One region of the Paenibacillus sp. EKM10P genome, then DNA from elsewhere that is predicted to be linked to it. Evidence: riboswitches for the same ligand, from Rfam matches in the RefSeq annotation. Region 1 holds a riboswitch; each other region holds the start of a gene.
The links. A riboswitch is a leader RNA that binds a small molecule or an ion and turns the genes downstream of it on or off. The one in region 1 is predicted to bind cobalamin.
Positions count from the first base shown of each region.

Region 1 (5,604 bases):
CTGGGACATGCCGATTTGAGTTTGCTGTCTGGAGCAGAGCAGGAATTAAAGCCTTTGCGGGAAAAATTGCAGGGCCAGTCCTTTGCTCAAATCTATTGCAGTGACTTGATGCGATGTCGCCAGACCTTGCAGATCATTTTGCCGGAGTCAGCATTGACGACTGAACGTTCCCTATCTGCTATGCCTCCCATGATGGAACCACGTCTGCGAGAACTTCACTTTGGCGAGTGGGATGGAAAAACGTATGACATGCTTAAGGATGTGGCGTTGTATCGCGCTTGGATTGATGAGCCGCAACGAATCACCCCGCCTGGAGGAGAGTCTTGGGTCCATTTTGTGAATCGTCTGCGTGAATTCCTTGACTCTCTGTTTGCGTGGCGCATTGCTTTGAAGGTTCAGCCAATAGAGTCGAATGCTGCACCGCCCTCTGTTTTGGTTGTCACGCATGGTGGAGTAATTCGCCAATTGGTTTGTATGCTGATACCAGGTCATGATTTTTGGAGTCTGAATCCAAAACCGGGAGAAGCGATTAGGCTTCAGTTAAGGCTGGCAGGACTGCACAATTGTATAGCAAAATTGCTTTTTCACTAGGGTAGTTGTGGCGAATCAAGCAGCTGTTTGGGTTGTAAGCTAACTCTTTTTAACCTATAATCATCAAGTAAAAGAACGGCTTGACTACACTACATCAAATATCCAGCAGACGAGGTCGGCGCCGTGTGAGGGAACTTGCTTTTCTTCATTGCGCTGTTAAAAGGGAAGTCGGTGTGAGTCCGACGCGGTCCCGCCACTGTAAATGGAAACATGCTCATTAGCCCTGTTACATGTGCCGCCAAGCATGTGAAAGAATATCAGGGCATGCCTCTTCCATAAGTCAGGATACCTGCCCGTCCGCCTGTCACCATAATCCTTCGAGGAAAGGATGACGTGTTCGCAGTGACTGTCCATGCGGAAAGAAGCTGCCCGCCTGCGCACGATCTGTGCTAACGTGACCCCTGTATCCTGATATGAGGATGCGGGGGTTTTTGATAGGAAAAGAAGGCTGGAATGAGGAAAATATCGGATGATGTTCAAGTAACGCTCTTAACGATTTTTGTATGAAGGGGTGCAAATCATGGCAGGCAAAAAAATAAAGGTATGGACAACAGGTCTATTGGCGCTGATATTGGCAGTTGTGCTGAGTGCATGTGGCGCGAATGGAAAAAATGTAGAAAATAAAGAGGGCCAAGCTTCTTCACAGCAGCCGGGACAGACCGTGACCGCACAAGAGCCTCCGGGCAAAACGGTTTACCCGCTAACGGTTAAGGATGCAACAGGACAGGAATTTACATTTAAAAAGGCACCGGACAAGATCGTTTCCGTCTCCCCGGCAGAAACCGAGGCGTTGTTCGCTATCGGATTGGATAAGGAAATTGTTGGTGTATCCGACTACTCTGATTACCCGGAGGCAGCTACGAAAAAGCCTAAAGTGGGCGGTATTATGAAACCGAACGAAGAGGCGATCATTGCTGCGAACCCTGATGTCGTTTTTGCAGGAATTTCACTTAGTGAACAGGCTACGACTAAGCTGCGTGACATGGGAATTATGATTTTTAAAACGGAACCGAAGACCGTTGAAGATGTCATAGCTAACATCGAATTGTATGGGAAAATCACCGATCATCAGAAAGAAGCGAGAGCGGTGACCGACAAGATGAGAGCAGATGTAGCGGAAGTGAAAGAAGGAGTTAAAAATATCGGCAAAGGGCAGAAGCTACGGGTATACGTCGAATTTTCACCAGGCTGGACAGTGGGTAAAGGCGAGTTTATGGACGAACTGATCACATTGGCGGGCGGCGAAAACGTGGGTGCCACGCAGAAGGGCTGGTACCAAATCAGTGAGGAAAATATTATAGCTGCCAACCCTGACGTGATTTTATACAGCAAAAGTGTGAAGGATGACAAAACAGGCCAGTCCCTCGGCGATATCATAAAAGCTCGTAGTGGATGGGATCAAATATCGGCTGTTCGTAACAATCGTGTATTTGCCGTGGATGATAATTTGATTAGCCGTCCAGGTCCACGCGTAACAGAAGGACTCAAGGAAGTAGCCAAGGGCGTGTACCCTGAAATTTTCAAATGAACCGTAGACTGATCGGTTTTGGGGGGACTGGTCTTGTCTTGCTGCTGCTGACGCTGCTGCTCTGTCTTGGCATCAGCTCGGTCAGTCTTCCGGTCAGCCAGATCACAGGTATTTTGATCAACCACCTACCGTGGTTAGGTGATACGTTTACACCGGATTGGAATACATCTGCAGAGCAGATTATTTTGAAGGTGAGACTGCCACGGGTGTTACTGGGAATGTTGGTTGGAGCAGCGCTGGCGCTGGCGGGAGCCGGATTTCAGGGTGTGCTGCGTAATCCTTTGGCTGATCCGTATACACTGGGAGTGTCTTCGGGAGCTTCGGTAGGAGCGGCAGTGCTGATTTATTGGGGGCTTCAATTTTCATTTGTGGGTATATGGACCCTTCCGCTAGTCGCATTTATAACCGGCATGCTGACGCTGTGGATGGTGTTGACGTTGGCGCGTGAAGGTGGGAAAATTCCGACCCAAAGCCTCATTTTATCAGGTGTGGTGATGCAATTTTTTGGGGGAGCCATTGTTTCTTTTCTGACAGCCATGTCGAAGGAAACAGTCAATGAAATATTGTACTGGACGTTGGGAAGTCTTAGTCTGCGAGGTTGGTCATATACGGGAATTCTTTTACCTTACGTGATCGTTGGGTTGGTGTTTCTATGGAACCGGGCACGGGTGCTGAATATTCTGGCTTTGGGTGAACGTCAAGCGGCTCATATGGGGGTTCATGTAGATGCGACGAAGCTATCTGTCCTGATCATATCTACCTTGCTGACAGCTGCCGCTGTCTCAGTATGCGGAGTCATTGGCTTTGTCGGACTCGTTGTACCACATATCATTCGTCTGGTGACAGGTCCTGATTACCGGATGATCGTTCCGTTGTCTGCACTGGGTGGAGCTATTTTTATGGCTTGGGCAGATACGGCAGCTCGTACGCTGTTAGCCCCGACGGAAATTCCTTTGGGCGTGATGACAGCCTTTGTGGGAGCACCGTTCTTCGCATATCTCCTGTACCGGAACAAGAAGCTGCGCAGGGGGGATCTGCTGTGACCGAACCAAGTGAATTACTAAAGGTGCGTGCTCGAGCATTAGAGGTAGCGGGCCTGAGCCGTGCTTATGGGGATTTCCATGTGCTAAAGAATGTTAGCTGGAACGTAGACGAAGGAGCTTGGTGGGGGATCATTGGTCCGAATGGGAGTGGTAAATCCACGTTGCTGCATCTGCTTTCTGGTGTAGACCAGCCGACCTCTGGAAGTGTTCATATCTATGGTAAAAAGATCGATAGCTACAGCAGAAAAGAGCTTTCCCGACTTGTAGCTGTACTCCAACAGGAGGGGATTCCTCCAGTAAGATACACGGTCAGGGAAGTTATAGAAATGGGACGGTTCCCTCATCAGGACTGGCTAGGCAGGGAAAAGGGAGTTGATGTGGAGGCGATTACGGATCGGGTCCTAGCGCGATTGAGTCTAACTTCACTAGCTGACAGAACATTGGATCGCTTGAGTGGGGGACAGCGACAGCGTGTAGCTTTGGCGAAAGTGATGGCGCAGGAGCCACAAATATTGCTGCTGGATGAACCCACGACCTATTTGGATTTGCGCTATCAGCTTGAATTTATGGAATTGCTGGCAGAATGGCGCCAAGAAACGGGCGTGACGATCATTGCTGTCCTGCATGATCTTAATTTGGCGGCACAATTTTGCGATAGTTTGCTTGTACTTAAGGATGGAATGGTTGAAGGATTGGGTAGTTCATCGGATTTGCTAACAGAGGACCGGATTCGGCGTGTATATGGTGTGGAGCCTGCGATGCTTCCGCATCCCGATAGCGGCGTACCGCAACTCTTGCTGCGCAGAAGCTCTGCGTCTACAGCAGACCAATAGGAGATTGGGAACATACTAAAAAGAGCAGGGAGTGGAAGGTATGAACGACAAGCTGCGTCAGCTGATCGATAGCATAGCCCAGCCGGATGGAGTGGCGGCTTCGGCAGCGTCAGCACATTTGGACCAATTAACAAAGCCACCTGGAAGTCTTGGAAAACTGGAGAGTTTGGCCATCCAGCTAGCAGGAATTACTGGCGTGGACAAGCCTGAATTTGATCATAAAACGGTGATGGTCATGGCTGCGGATCATGGGGTGTGTGAAGAGGGAGTTAGCGCCTTTCCAGCTGAGGTTACGCAGCAAATGCTGTATAACATGCTGTCAGGCGGCGCAGCAATTAATGTGCTGGCACGTCATGCAGGCGCTGATGTCCAGGTAATAGATGTTGGCGTGAATGCGGACGTTGCTCACCCGGATTTGGTGAATCGTAAGGTGCGTATGGGCACTTCGAATATGGCTAAAGGGCCAGCCATGCTGCGTACGGAAGCGGAACAAGCGGTTTTGGCCGGAGCTGAAGCCGTAGCAGAAGCGGTTAAAGGTGGCACACGTCTATTTGTTACCGGAGAGCTGGGCATCGGGAATACGACAGCCAGCGCTGCGGTTGTATGTGCGCTCACCGGACTTGATCCGGAAGTGATCGTGGGCCGGGGAACAGGGGTAGATGTGGCGGGGCTTACCCATAAAATAGCCGTTGTCTGCCGCGCATTGGATGTGAATCAGCCGGATGCCAATGACGCACTGGACGTGCTGACCAAGGTCGGCGGTCTGGAGATTGCCGCTCTGGCAGGCGTCATCCTCGGCGCAGCCGCGCATCGCTGTCCAGTGGTGCTGGACGGCTTTATTTCCGGCGCGGCAGCCCTTGCTGCACGCGCGCTTGCGCCTGCGAGCGCGGCGTACATGCTTGCTTCGCACGCCTCGGACGAGCGTGGACACGCGGCGGTGCTCCGCCAGCTTAAGCTGGAGCCCATGCTCCATCTGGACATGCGGCTCGGTGAGGGCACGGGCGGTGCGCTGAGCTTGCACCTGATTGATGCGGCGTGCCGCATTATGCGCGAAATGGCGACCTTTGCCGATGCAGGCGTATCGGACGGTCAGGGAGCCGCGCAGCGATGAAGGCGCTCGTGACCGGCGGGGCACGCAGCGGAAAAAGCGGCTTTGCCGAGCGATTATGCATGGCGCGCGCTCCGCGCGCCTGCTATATTGCAACGGCCCAAGCCTATGACGTGGAGATGAAGGAGCGCATCGCTCTTCATCGGCTCCAGCGCGATTCTGCCGGGTATGACTGGCAGACGCTGGAGGAAGCGCAGGCGCTGCCGGAGCTGCTGCGGCGGCTTGGCGACGATCAAGCGTCGCAGCCTGCGCCTATGGTGCTGGTCGACTGCCTGACCCTGTGGCTGTCGAACGTGCTGCTGGCCGCAGGTGAGGACGGCGAAGCTGCGGCCAGAGCCGCCATGGATGAACTGGCGGCAGCTGTGGAGCAGTATCCGGGATCGCTCGTCATCGTAACCAACGAGGTCGGTGACGGTATTGTACCAGAATATCCGCTTGGAAGGCTGTACCGGGATTTGAGCGGGATTATGAATCAGCGGATAGCCCGTGTTTGTGACGAAG
Region 1 covers NZ_JAALET010000001.1:511,347-516,950, forward strand. The annotation lists gene HFE01_RS02275 (histidine phosphatase family protein) at 1-591, shown strand, start outside; cobalamin riboswitch at 687-902, shown strand; gene HFE01_RS02280 (ABC transporter substrate-binding protein) at 1,112-2,119, shown strand; gene HFE01_RS02285 (FecCD family ABC transporter permease) at 2,116-3,162, shown strand; gene HFE01_RS02290 (ABC transporter ATP-binding protein) at 3,159-3,995, shown strand; gene cobT (nicotinate-nucleotide--dimethylbenzimidazole phosphoribosyltransferase) at 4,036-5,106, shown strand; gene cobU (bifunctional adenosylcobinamide kinase/adenosylcobinamide-phosphate guanylyltransferase) at 5,103-5,604, shown strand, end outside.

Region 2 (5,604 bases), on a different contig from region 1:
TAACATGCGGAGCCACCTGAAAATACGAGGTTGCATCATGCAGCATCACGCCCCACTCTGGCTTGGGCGGCTGTACACCCAGTCCAAGAAAGGAGAGTCCAGCGATCATTAACACCACGTGTCCGATATCCCATACCGCATATACCAATAATTGCGGCCATACTTGTGGCAATACATAACGCCTTAGTATGCGCATGTGTGAATTGCCGGACAAACGGGCATACCGTACATAGTCCTCCTGGCAGGCTTTTTGAACCAAACTGCGGATATAGCGGACATAGCCCGCCCACCGTACCGCAATAATCGCTAAGGTCATGTTGACGAAACCCGGCCCCAAAATACCCACAATCGCCACCGTTAAAATAATATCGGGAAAAGCCAGTACGCCGTCGATTCCCCGCATAATCAGCTGATCCACACGTCCTCGCACATAACCAATGAGCAAGCCTGTGGGCAGACTAATACACAGCGTAGCTACCGTAATCGCACAAGCGATTAATACGCTTGTCCGAATTCCATAAATGAGCCGTGACAGCACATCCCGACCCAGATGATCCGTACCGAAAGGATATTTACGGCTGGGTGGTGCCAAACGGTTCAGAAGGTCCACATGCAGAGGATCATGCGGAGCGGCCCAGGGAGCCAGCAACCCAAGCAGCACGATCAGGCCAAATAGTGCGCCCCCTGCCAGCAAGCTTCCTCTAAAGGAAAGCCGTATCTTTTTCATTTTCAGCTTCCCCCTTAACGCAAACGCAGCCTTGGATCTATCACCGTCTGGACCACATCCACCAAACACTGAACACCTACAATTAAAAACGCGGCAAACATAACATATCCCTGAATCACCGGGTAATCCCGCTGCGTAATTGCATCTATAAAATACTTTCCTAACCCTGGCCATGAAAAAATGGTTTCTACGATGACGTTACCTGCCAGCATAAATGATAGATTCGTACCTAATAGCGTGATCATAGGCAGAACGGCATGTTTAAATATCTCAAAAAAGAGAATATGCATACGTGAAAAACCGCGAGCTCTCGCTGCCTTCACAAAATTCCGGTCACTCAGCTCCAGCATCTGAGCACGCAATACACGGGCTTGCACCGTTCCCAATCCTGCACCAAGCGTCAGCGCTGGGAGTACTAAATGTGTCCAGTCCTCCCTTCCCATGGATGGGAGCCAGCCCAAGCGAACGGAAAATAGATAGATCAGCAGAAACCCAAGCCAAAAAGAAGGAATTGACGATCCCAGCAAAGCGAACAGCCTGCCCAGACGATCTAGTGGACCGCTGACTTTTAGCGAGGCAGCCAGTCCCATCCCAAGCGTAAGCACCGTCATGACGGCAAAGCCCGCCAAAGCTAGCTCCACCGTAGCGGGCAGTCTGCTCCATAGTTCGTTTAGCACTGACTCCTTGGACACATACGAGGTTCCCCAATGTCCTGTGAACACATCCCTCAGCCAGTTCACATATTGAATATGAAGCGGCTCATTCAAGCCCAGTTCGTTTCGCAGCGCGGTTAGCGCCTCCCCAGAAGCAGGAACATTATGCGCGGTGAGCAAAATGAGAGCAGGGTCACCAGGAGCCAGCCTCATCAGTACAAAAGTCAGCGTAGATACAACGAATACAATGATGGGCAGCTGCGCCACACGTTCCAATATAAAACGAATCATAGGATACGTTGCTCGTTATTCCGCAATATCAGATTGCGCTGTAATGTAGTAATACTCGATCGGATGAGGTGTAAAGCCCTTTACTCCTTTTTTCGCACCAAACACATTGTCAGGGTGCACAATGAACGACTGCGGTAAATCTGTATTGATGATATCCAGCGCTTGCAGTGTTACCGCATTACGCTGTGCGGTATCCTTCGCCAACTTCAGGCTGTGAAGAATATTCTCCAGCGGTTTGGAAGCATAACGGCTTACATTGGCTTCACTTGTAGAGGAGTAGAACATGTCCATAAAATACTGCGGCTCCCCTGTATGGGCCGTGAGCATGCTGTACATAGCAAAATCCCAATCGTTTTTGGTCAACGCCTCATCGATATTTTCCACCTTGCGAATCTTGACCTGGATTCCCTCATTTAGCAATTGGCTCTGAATCACCTCAGCCATGACGGACAGCTCCGGACGCTGTGGGAAGGTCAGCAGCGTAACCTCGAATGGCTTGCCCTGCTTGGTCCACGTACCTTGGGCATCCTTCTGCCAGCCATCCTTCGTCAACAACTGCTCCGCCGTTCCGTCCAATGCTTTACGCTCAGTCTTACCGAAGGGAAGAATGCCCGGAAACGGGCTGCTTGCTTCCGTACCAAATCCCCTCATGACGGCGCTCACAATGGATGCGCGCGGAATCAGACTGTCCACCACCTTACGGTTGGTTGCATCCTTGAACACAGGTGATTCCATGTTGTACACAATCATATGGGTGCGCAAGGATGGAGCCGACAGCACTTGTAGCTTGTCGTTCTTTTTTAATACCTCTGCGTTATCTACCGGAATATCCGTGGCTACATCCACCTCACCAGATTGCAACGCCATCAGGCGCGAATTACCGTCCGTAATGAATTTCATCGTCGCTTCGGCCAAGCGCGCCTTTTCGCCCCAGTATCCGTCATAACGCTCGACGACCAAGGATTGATCCTTGTTGAAGGCTTTGATTTTAAAAGCACCTGTCATTGCAGGGTAGCTCTGCTCATCTTTCATGGATGCCACATCCATCACGATCGTTGACGGATCAGCCAGATTGGATGCCAGCGCTGCATTCGGCTGGTTTGTCGTAATTTTCAGCGTCAGCGGACCAGTTACATCAATGGACTTCACATCCAGTAAATCCTTCGCCAGATGGCTTTTTTCGATTGAGCGCAGCAAAGATGCTTTTACACTTACTGCATCCATGCTCTTTCCATTATGAAACGTGACCTTATCCTGCACGCTGAACGACCACACATTAGGACTATCATGTTTCCACTCCTTGGCTAGCCAAGCCACAGGCTCCAGCTTTTCATTCAAACGAATGAGTGTCTCACCGGCACCGGAACGCATCACATCCCAGCTATTGTCTCCATGCGGATCGACGCCGGATGGTTTCCACGTATACGCCATCACTAGCTTTTTATCTGCTTGAGTCTGTTGTGCAGACGTGTTCTCACCCTTGCCCGAGCTATCCTCCGTCTTTGTGGCTGCGCCACATCCCGAAAGAGTCATAACTGCCATCAGCAGCAGCAATCCTGTACATATGAACCATGAACGCCTATTACGATTGCCTATCATCCCACATTTCCCCCTCTATCTTGTAAAATCGTATAAACCTAACGCAAAACGCGAAAAAGCATTCCCAACCACTTGATCAGCAGTCAGAAATGCTTTCATTATAAAATGTCAAAACTCACCTCAAAGCCAGCTCCAAAAACATAGAAGGGATCAGATCGGTTTCAGACATTCCGTATGCAGCACGCCTAACCACCTCCCCAGCATCCCGTGGGTCTGACAGTGATGTCAAAACAGGCAGGTCTCCTGACTCCAAGCGTATCTTTCAGGCCTTCCCGGTTCCTCACAGTTCCAGTGGCTTGTTCTGAAAGCTCCAGCATTACCCTGCTGATGCCTGTATACAGTGGCGGGTCCGTGTCGGAATCTACCGAACTTCCCTTTTAAGTGAACACGCTCAACAACTATCTACATCGTCTCTACGAAACTTCGTATATAGAGTTGTCCGGCTCACACCTGTTTTCTTTCTTTATTCCTTTTTATTACGATTTAGGATTATCTTATTTTGTTGCTACTGGCTTGTCAACAAATGTTGCGTAATAATTTAAATTTGAATAATATAGTGTGAATCAAGACCAAGGCTATTCATTGCTTGCGCGCAATTGAAGGTATGTCTTAACGTTGCGTGCACGCAATTCACGTGTTAAAATTAGGTATAGAGATAACCACCGTATCCGTATACTAAAAAGAGCCTTCGCCGCTCCAACGGCAAAGACTCTTAGGACTTGAAAGGCTGTGGATCACCACCACGGCGCGCTGCATAACTGAATGTTAATGCGAACGAAACCCACCGTTAGGGGCCAACCTAATTACGCGGTGGGTTTTCGCTTGTTCCGAAATTTCCGACGCAGCCAGCGATAAAGTTTACGAATACTAAACACCAGGCTTAGTAACGTAACCATCCAACGCAGCACATCATAGCACGACACAAGGTTGACCATCGGCTTCACCCCCTTTCGGGAAGCTGCGCCGTGATCCGAAAACATCCACCACTATCCAAAGTCCTTAAGGTAGATTATACCATGCCTCTTCCTACCACTCGAAAATCCAAACCCCGATCTTCATACAGAAAGAGGGTATTATCAATAATTTCATGCTGCTTAATAAATAACTAGTTCTGGATAACCCCATGCGAAACAGCCGGAAAAGAGGCAACGCCCTCTCTCCGGCTGTTTTTGTTTATTTCCTATTCATCAAACCTTCTGTGGAACTTCTGAGACATTAACGCCTTTGACCGATTCACCCTGTTTTCTTGCCAAAACAATGTTCAAGACAATTGCCGTAATCGAGCCAGATACGATGCCGTTTTGCAGCAGCATTTTGGCAAAGCTCGGCAGTTGGTCGAACATTTGCGGCAGAACAGCTGAGCCTAGGCCCACGGCAATACTACATGCTGCAATCAGCAGATTGCTTTCTTTCCGCAGATCCACTTCTGACAAAATAGACATGCCTGATGCAGCAACCGAGCCAAACATGACGATCATCGCCCCGCCCAGCACAGCGTTAGGAATCACTGTCGTCAAGGCAGCCAGCTTAGGCAGCAAACCGAGGACGACCATGATGCCGCCCGCAGCAAAAATAACGTTACGGGATTTGACGCGAGTCAGCGAGATTAAACCCACATTTTGGGAGAAGGCCGTGTAAGGGAACGCATTAAAAATACCGCCCAACATAATTGCAAGTCCTTCCGAACGAAGTCCATTGACGATTTGCTTTTGCTCCACTTTCTGATCAATCGCTTTACCTACTGCTAGATAAACCCCTGTAGACTCGACCATGCTCACAATATTGACGATAATCATCGTACATACTGCCATAATGCTAAACTCCGGCTTACCAAAATAAAACGGCTGCGCAATACTCACCCACGAAGCATCCGCTACGGGAGCAAAATGCACCATTCCCATCGCATAGGCGACTACAGTACCTGCGAACAGACCAATAAGAACGGAAATCGAGCGTAAAAAGCCCTTGGCTACTCGATTGACAAGCAGAATAACCAGTAGTGTAACCAGCGCCAGCAGCAAATTACGCGGCTGTCCAAAATCCGCGCTGCCCTGACCACCCGCTACATTGTTCATCGCCACCGGAATAAGGGATAGACCGATAATCGTAACGACCGAGCCGGTAACCACTGTTGGGAAAAAGCGTAACAGTTTGCCATACAACGGTGCCGCAAGCACCACAAATATACCGGACAAAATGATGGCACCGTACGCTGTCGCCAGATTTGATGTCGAAGCAATTGCGATAATGGGTCCTACTGCCGTAAACGTACAGCCCAAAATGACAGGCAGTCTACTTCCGAAAAAACGTGTGCCCATAATCTGTAATAATGTA
Region 2 covers NZ_JAALET010000003.1:484,498-490,101, forward strand. The annotation lists gene nikC (nickel transporter permease) at 1-727, opposite strand, end outside; gene nikB (nickel ABC transporter permease) at 742-1,671, opposite strand; gene HFE01_RS11585 (ABC transporter substrate-binding protein) at 1,687-3,270, opposite strand; cobalamin riboswitch at 3,487-3,691, opposite strand; gene HFE01_RS27600 (hypothetical protein) at 4,074-4,205, opposite strand; gene HFE01_RS11590 (nucleobase:cation symporter-2 family protein) at 4,458-5,604, opposite strand, start outside.
Region 2: linked by a shared signal. The riboswitch ahead of HFE01_RS11585 (ABC transporter substrate-binding protein) and the one ahead of HFE01_RS02280 (ABC transporter substrate-binding protein) in region 1 are both predicted to bind cobalamin.

Region 3 (5,604 bases), on a different contig from region 1:
GTAGAACTGGGCAAATATTTCGAACATAGCGATTCGGTGCATGGCTGTGGTCTGAAGAGCGTGAACGGTCATTTGAAATGAGCTAGAACTGATAAATGCAGTAAGCTAAAAATGAACTTATATTTACTAATACAGAGTAAAATAGAGATAAGGGCCTACGAGGTCTTTATCTTTTTTTGTTGGACATGCATCGCAAAGTTTTTTGTTATAGCGAAAATATTTATCTAATATAATGAATAAGTTTCGATGCATGATATTGAGGACAGGAGCTGAGACATTTATGAATTCTATTTGTGTATTTGCAGGGTCCAGACCTGGACATTCATCGGTATATGTTGAGGCGGCAGGCAAGCTGGGTGAAGCTATGGCTCGCCAGCATATCCGTTTAATTTATGGTGGCTCCAGCAGAGGGCTGATGGGTAAGGTGGCGGATGGACTGTTGGCGGGTGACGGTCAGGTCACCGGCATTATGCCCACCCTGTTATTCGATGCAGAGATCATTCATCGGGGAGTTACCGAGTTTATTGAGGTAGCAAGCATGCATGAACGTAAAGCGGCGATGAGCGAGATGGCCGATGCGTTTATAGCCCTTCCGGGAGGCTTGGGAACCTTTGAGGAGCTGTTCGAGGTATTGTGCTGGGCGCAAATCGGTATACATCGCAAGCCCATTGGGCTGCTGAATGTGAATGGATATTTTGACCCGTTGGTAGAAATGGTACGTCATAGCGTGCAGGAAGGGTTTACCGGAGCTGATCATCCAGCGCTACTGAGTATATCTGCGGACCCGGATGAACTGCTGCATATGTTGAAAAATAAAGCAGAGAACTTGAAATAAAGCTTTTTTCGTGCTTGCACAACTGATTGAGGCAAGGTTATGATAAGACCCATAATCAAATAGCGGACAGACAAGGTGCCTTTGCGGTTGAGCAAAGGGTAACAGGGAATCGGGTGCAAGTCCCGAGCGGTCCCGCCACTGTAAGGAAGAGGGTTCTTTTAAATGGTCACTCGTACAAAACGGGGAAGACGAGAGAATCCGTTGATGCCAAGCCAGGAGACCTACCTTGATCTGTATGCACCGTTAACCTTCGCGGAGAGGATGGGTGTACGAAATCAGGAAATCAGGCACACGTTGCTTTTTCCATGTTGGTTACAGGTTTGCGTGGATATGAACGTTCAGCAGCGTTTGAAGCGTAAACAAAACAGATGGAAAACAACGGCAGATAGGAGGAAGACAAGAACTGTCTTCTTACGCTGTTTCGTCTGGTAAGAGAGATACGTACATAGGAACCCCATCCGGGCAGGATGGGGGTTTTTTGAGTTAAAGGATGCCACAAATTATTGAAATAGATAGTATAGCTGCCCTGAAAAGGATGATAGGAGGAGCACGATGAGCCCATTAGGAAAATTGCTGGTGATTGGATTTGGACCAGGAGATATGGAACATATCACAAAACGGGCGTTGGATGCGCTGGCCGAAAGTGAGGTCATTATCGGCTACAATACCTACGTTGATTTGATCCGTCCGTTGTTGAACGGACAGGAGATTGTACGCACAGGGATGACAGAAGAAGTGAGCCGTGCGCAGGAGGCGGTTCGCCAAGCAGAGATGGGTAAGAAGGTAGCCGTCATTTCCAGTGGAGATGCTGGGGTCTATGGCATGGCAGGGCTGGTGTACGAAGTGCTGATGCAAAAAGGCTGGCGTCGCGAGGACGGGGTTGAGGTAGAAGTTGTGCCGGGGATCTCGGCTATTCAATCCTGTGCTTCGTTGTTGGGAGCGCCGGTTATGCATGATGCTTGCACAATCAGTCTGAGTGATCATCTGACCCCGTGGGAAACGATCGTGAAGCGTGTAGAAGCTGCGGCTTCGGCTGATTTTGTGATTGCCTTATACAACCCGCGCAGTGGTCGACGTACCCGCCAGATTGTGGAGACGCAGTCCATTTTGCTCCGTTACCGTGATCCGCAAACTCCAGTTGGACTGGTGAAGAGTGCTTATCGTGAACGTCAGCAGGTTATTGTAACGACGCTGGAAGATATGCTGAACCATGATATCGGGATGCTGACGACCGTAATCATCGGCAATTCCTCGACGACAGTGTATGACGGGTTAATCGTGACTCCGCGCGGCTATCAGCGTAAATACACGCTGGACGCGACCGAGCAAGTGCTCAAACCGCATCAGCGGCTTCGCACGGAAGCGGAGCCGTGGTCGCTGGGCGCGCAAGAGGATCGCGCACTGGATACACCGCAGGGAGGTGGAGCTCTGACTGCGTCTCCCGAGCCTTCCGCGAGCAGCGCTGCGGTTGCCACGCAAGCACGCCCGCAGGCGATGGCTACCGTGCAGGCTGCGCCCGCGAAGCCAACCGGAGCGGCTCCAGCATCGCTGGCAGCAGAGGCACTAAGCCGCCTAGCTGTCGGCGGCAAGCTGCCGGGCGAAGCCAATGCTCGCTGGAGCGGGCAAGCGCCTACCGCCCAGAGCGCCGTCGGAACGGCAACGGTGGCTACGACTGGGAAGGCGTCAGGCGGCTTTGGCAAGCCTGCACTGTTTGAGGTGGGGGTTTCCCCTGGCGTGGGAAACAAGAAGTTCACTGCTCGGCAGATGGCACTGCTTGCCGAGGTAGCGGGTGATGATGGCGAGCTGGAATACACGCCAGATCATCAGATCGTGCTGCGCGTGCCGTGCGCAGACCCCGAGGAACTGGTCGGACGGCTTCGGGATGAACGATTCATTGTCATGCCGATCGGCGATGTGTTTAAGGTGAAGGCCTGCGACTTCTGCAATATGGAGAAAGATGATGCGGTGCCTGTGGCTGAGCATCTACAGGTTGTACTTGGCGGATTACAGGCACCCAAGGAAACGAGTATTGCTTTGAATGGATGCGGCATGGCTTGCTATGGAGCGGTGCTGGAGGATATCGGCATCGTCTATCGCAAGGGAGGATACGATCTGTTTCTCGGCGGCAAAAAATTTGGCCGTAATGCTCATGCCGCTCAGCCCGTAGCGGAAGGGATTCCGGGTGATCAGATTACGGATATCGTGGAGAACATTATTGCTGAATATAAGGAAAAAGGGCATCCGAACGAGCGTTTTCATAAATTCTTTAAACGTGTAGGCATCGTTGCGGGTTTCCGACATGAAGATGCACCAGCAACAGTAGAAGTGAACGCGGTTTGTGGTGATTAAGTGGGTTGGTAGGCTTGATGAACAGGATACAAGCATATATATAAAATAGGGCGTCATGTAGGCTATCCCTATCAATGAGGAGGAAAACACAGCAGTGGATGCAATATTGTTGGTTGGACATGGAAGTCGGGACCCAGAGGGTAATCAGGAACTACTGGAATTTGCGCAAGCGGTGGCAGATCGGGCGCCAGGTACGTGTGTAGAAACCTGTTTTCTGGAGTTGGCACGCCCAAGTATTGCCGAAGGAGTACAGGCGTGTGTGGACAAAGGGGCGACGCGTGTCGTTTTTATTCCGATTATTTTGTTCGCAGCAGTGCATGCCAAAATTGATATTCCGAAGGCAATCGACCGGGCAAAGGCAAAATACCCGCAGGTGGAATTTGTATACGGACGTCCGATTGGCGTTCACGAAAAAATCGTTAGCATACTGCTTAACCGCTTGAAAGAGGCCCGCCCTGTTGCAGTTCCAGCAGGGATGAATAGCGCTGTAGAGGCATCTGCCCAGGTATCTGACGAAGAAACAGCGGTACTTGTATTAGGACGCGGAAGTAGCGATCCTGATGCGAACAGTGACTTTTTCAAAATCACTCGTATGCTGTGGGAGAAGCTTTCTTATACGTGGGTAGAAAGCAGCTTTATCGGTGTGACGCAGCCTTCTTTTCCCGATGGCCTAGAGCGTTGTGTACGATTGGGGGCCAAAAAGATTATCGTGCTTCCGTATTTTCTATTCACGGGTGTGCTGATTAAGCGCATTGGAGAAATGACTCAGGAATTCGCCGAGGCTCACCCTGCATTACAAGTGGAAATGGGCGGATATTTTGGCTTCCATCCTCAATTAGTTGAGCTGGTGCTGGAGCGAGCTAACGAAGGCTTGTTCGGCAAGGTTACGGCTAATTGCGATAACTGCCAGTTCCGTCTGGAAGCGCAGGAGCATCACCATCATCACCACGACCATGATCACGACCATGACCATGACCACGATCACCATCACGACCATGATCATGACCATCATCACCATCATGCACATGAGCATGATCACCATCACGAGCACCATACACACAGCCACGCTCACGATCATGCGCATGTCCATGCTCACAGCCATAATGACCATGATCACGATCATTCACATGCGCCGTCTGTAGTGAACGTAACCGGGCAGGTGAATGGCTCATGATTTTTATGCTATGCGGAACGAGCGATGCAAGGGAATTGGCGCTGCAAATCCGTGACACCGGCTTTAACGTATTAACTTCGGTCGTAACCGAAAGCGCGGCGGCCAGCTTGTCCGAAGCAGGGCTGGACGTACGTACAGGCCGAATGACAGCCAATGAAATGGGTGCAATGATTCGGGAGAAGGGGATACAGGCCGTTGTTGATGCCAGTCATCCTTTTGCAGAAGAAGCACATGCGAATGCGATGACAGCTGCTCGCGAGTCTGGAGTTCCTTATATTCGCTACGAGCGGACGGGACTGGTGTATGACAATCATCCATTGCTCCATATTGTGTCTTCTTATGAAGAGGCCGCATTAATTGCTAAGCAACTCAAAGGCTCTGTCATGCTTACGACGGGCAGTAAGACGCTCGGCACATTCACCAAGCATCTACTCGGAGACCCGGAGATTCGTCTGGTTGCACGTATGTTGCCGCGCCTCGACAATATGGAGAAATGCGGCGAACTGGGGATGGAGCAAAAAAATATTATTGCCATGCAGGGGCCCTTTTCCCGTGAGATGAACGAAGCATTGTACAAGCACTTTGGTACAACCGTGATGGTCACCAAGGAAAGCGGACGCACGGGAGCAGTGGATGAGAAGGTTCAATCTGCTCTGGATCTGGGTATTCACGTCATTTTGATTTCCAGACCGGAAGTAGAGTTTGGTACGGTATTTGATCATTTCGACGGAGTAATTGATACATTGCGCACAGCAACAGGGAAGATTTCCATTTGAGTTGGTTCAAGTCCCTACGGGTTCAGTTAATCCATAACGACTGCTGGCATGTATCTAAAATATAGTCATCTTAAAATGCGTGTTTTAATAGAAATATCTGTTGTTTTAATACACGAGCAGTTATTTTTCCTAAACTAATTTTCCATAAGGGAGTGGGTCGATACCATGGACTTTAAAACAGACTTTAAACCGCTAACGGTACAGCCGCAGGAGATTGAGGGTAAAAGCTTCGCAATGATCACAGAAGAATTGGGAGAGCATCCATTTACAGCTGAACAATATCCTGTCGTACAGCGTGTCATTCATGCATCTGCTGATTTTGAGTTGGGCCGCAGCATGGTATTTCATCCAAAAGCCATTGAAGCCGGAATTGCAGCTATTCGCGCAGGACAGCCGGTGGTGGCAGATGTGCAGATGATTCAGGCGGGGTTGAGCAAGGATCGCATCCGTCAATTTGGCGGGGATGTTCA
Region 3 covers NZ_JAALET010000003.1:255,092-260,695, reverse strand. The annotation lists gene HFE01_RS10575 (uroporphyrinogen-III synthase) at 1-81, shown strand, start outside; gene HFE01_RS10570 (LOG family protein) at 281-835, shown strand; cobalamin riboswitch at 893-1,078, shown strand; gene cobJ (precorrin-3B C(17)-methyltransferase) at 1,388-3,184, shown strand; gene HFE01_RS10560 (sirohydrochlorin chelatase) at 3,279-4,358, shown strand; gene cobK (precorrin-6A reductase) at 4,355-5,134, shown strand; gene HFE01_RS10550 (precorrin-8X methylmutase) at 5,300-5,604, shown strand, end outside.
Region 3: linked by a shared signal. The riboswitch ahead of cobJ (precorrin-3B C(17)-methyltransferase) and the one ahead of HFE01_RS02280 (ABC transporter substrate-binding protein) in region 1 are both predicted to bind cobalamin.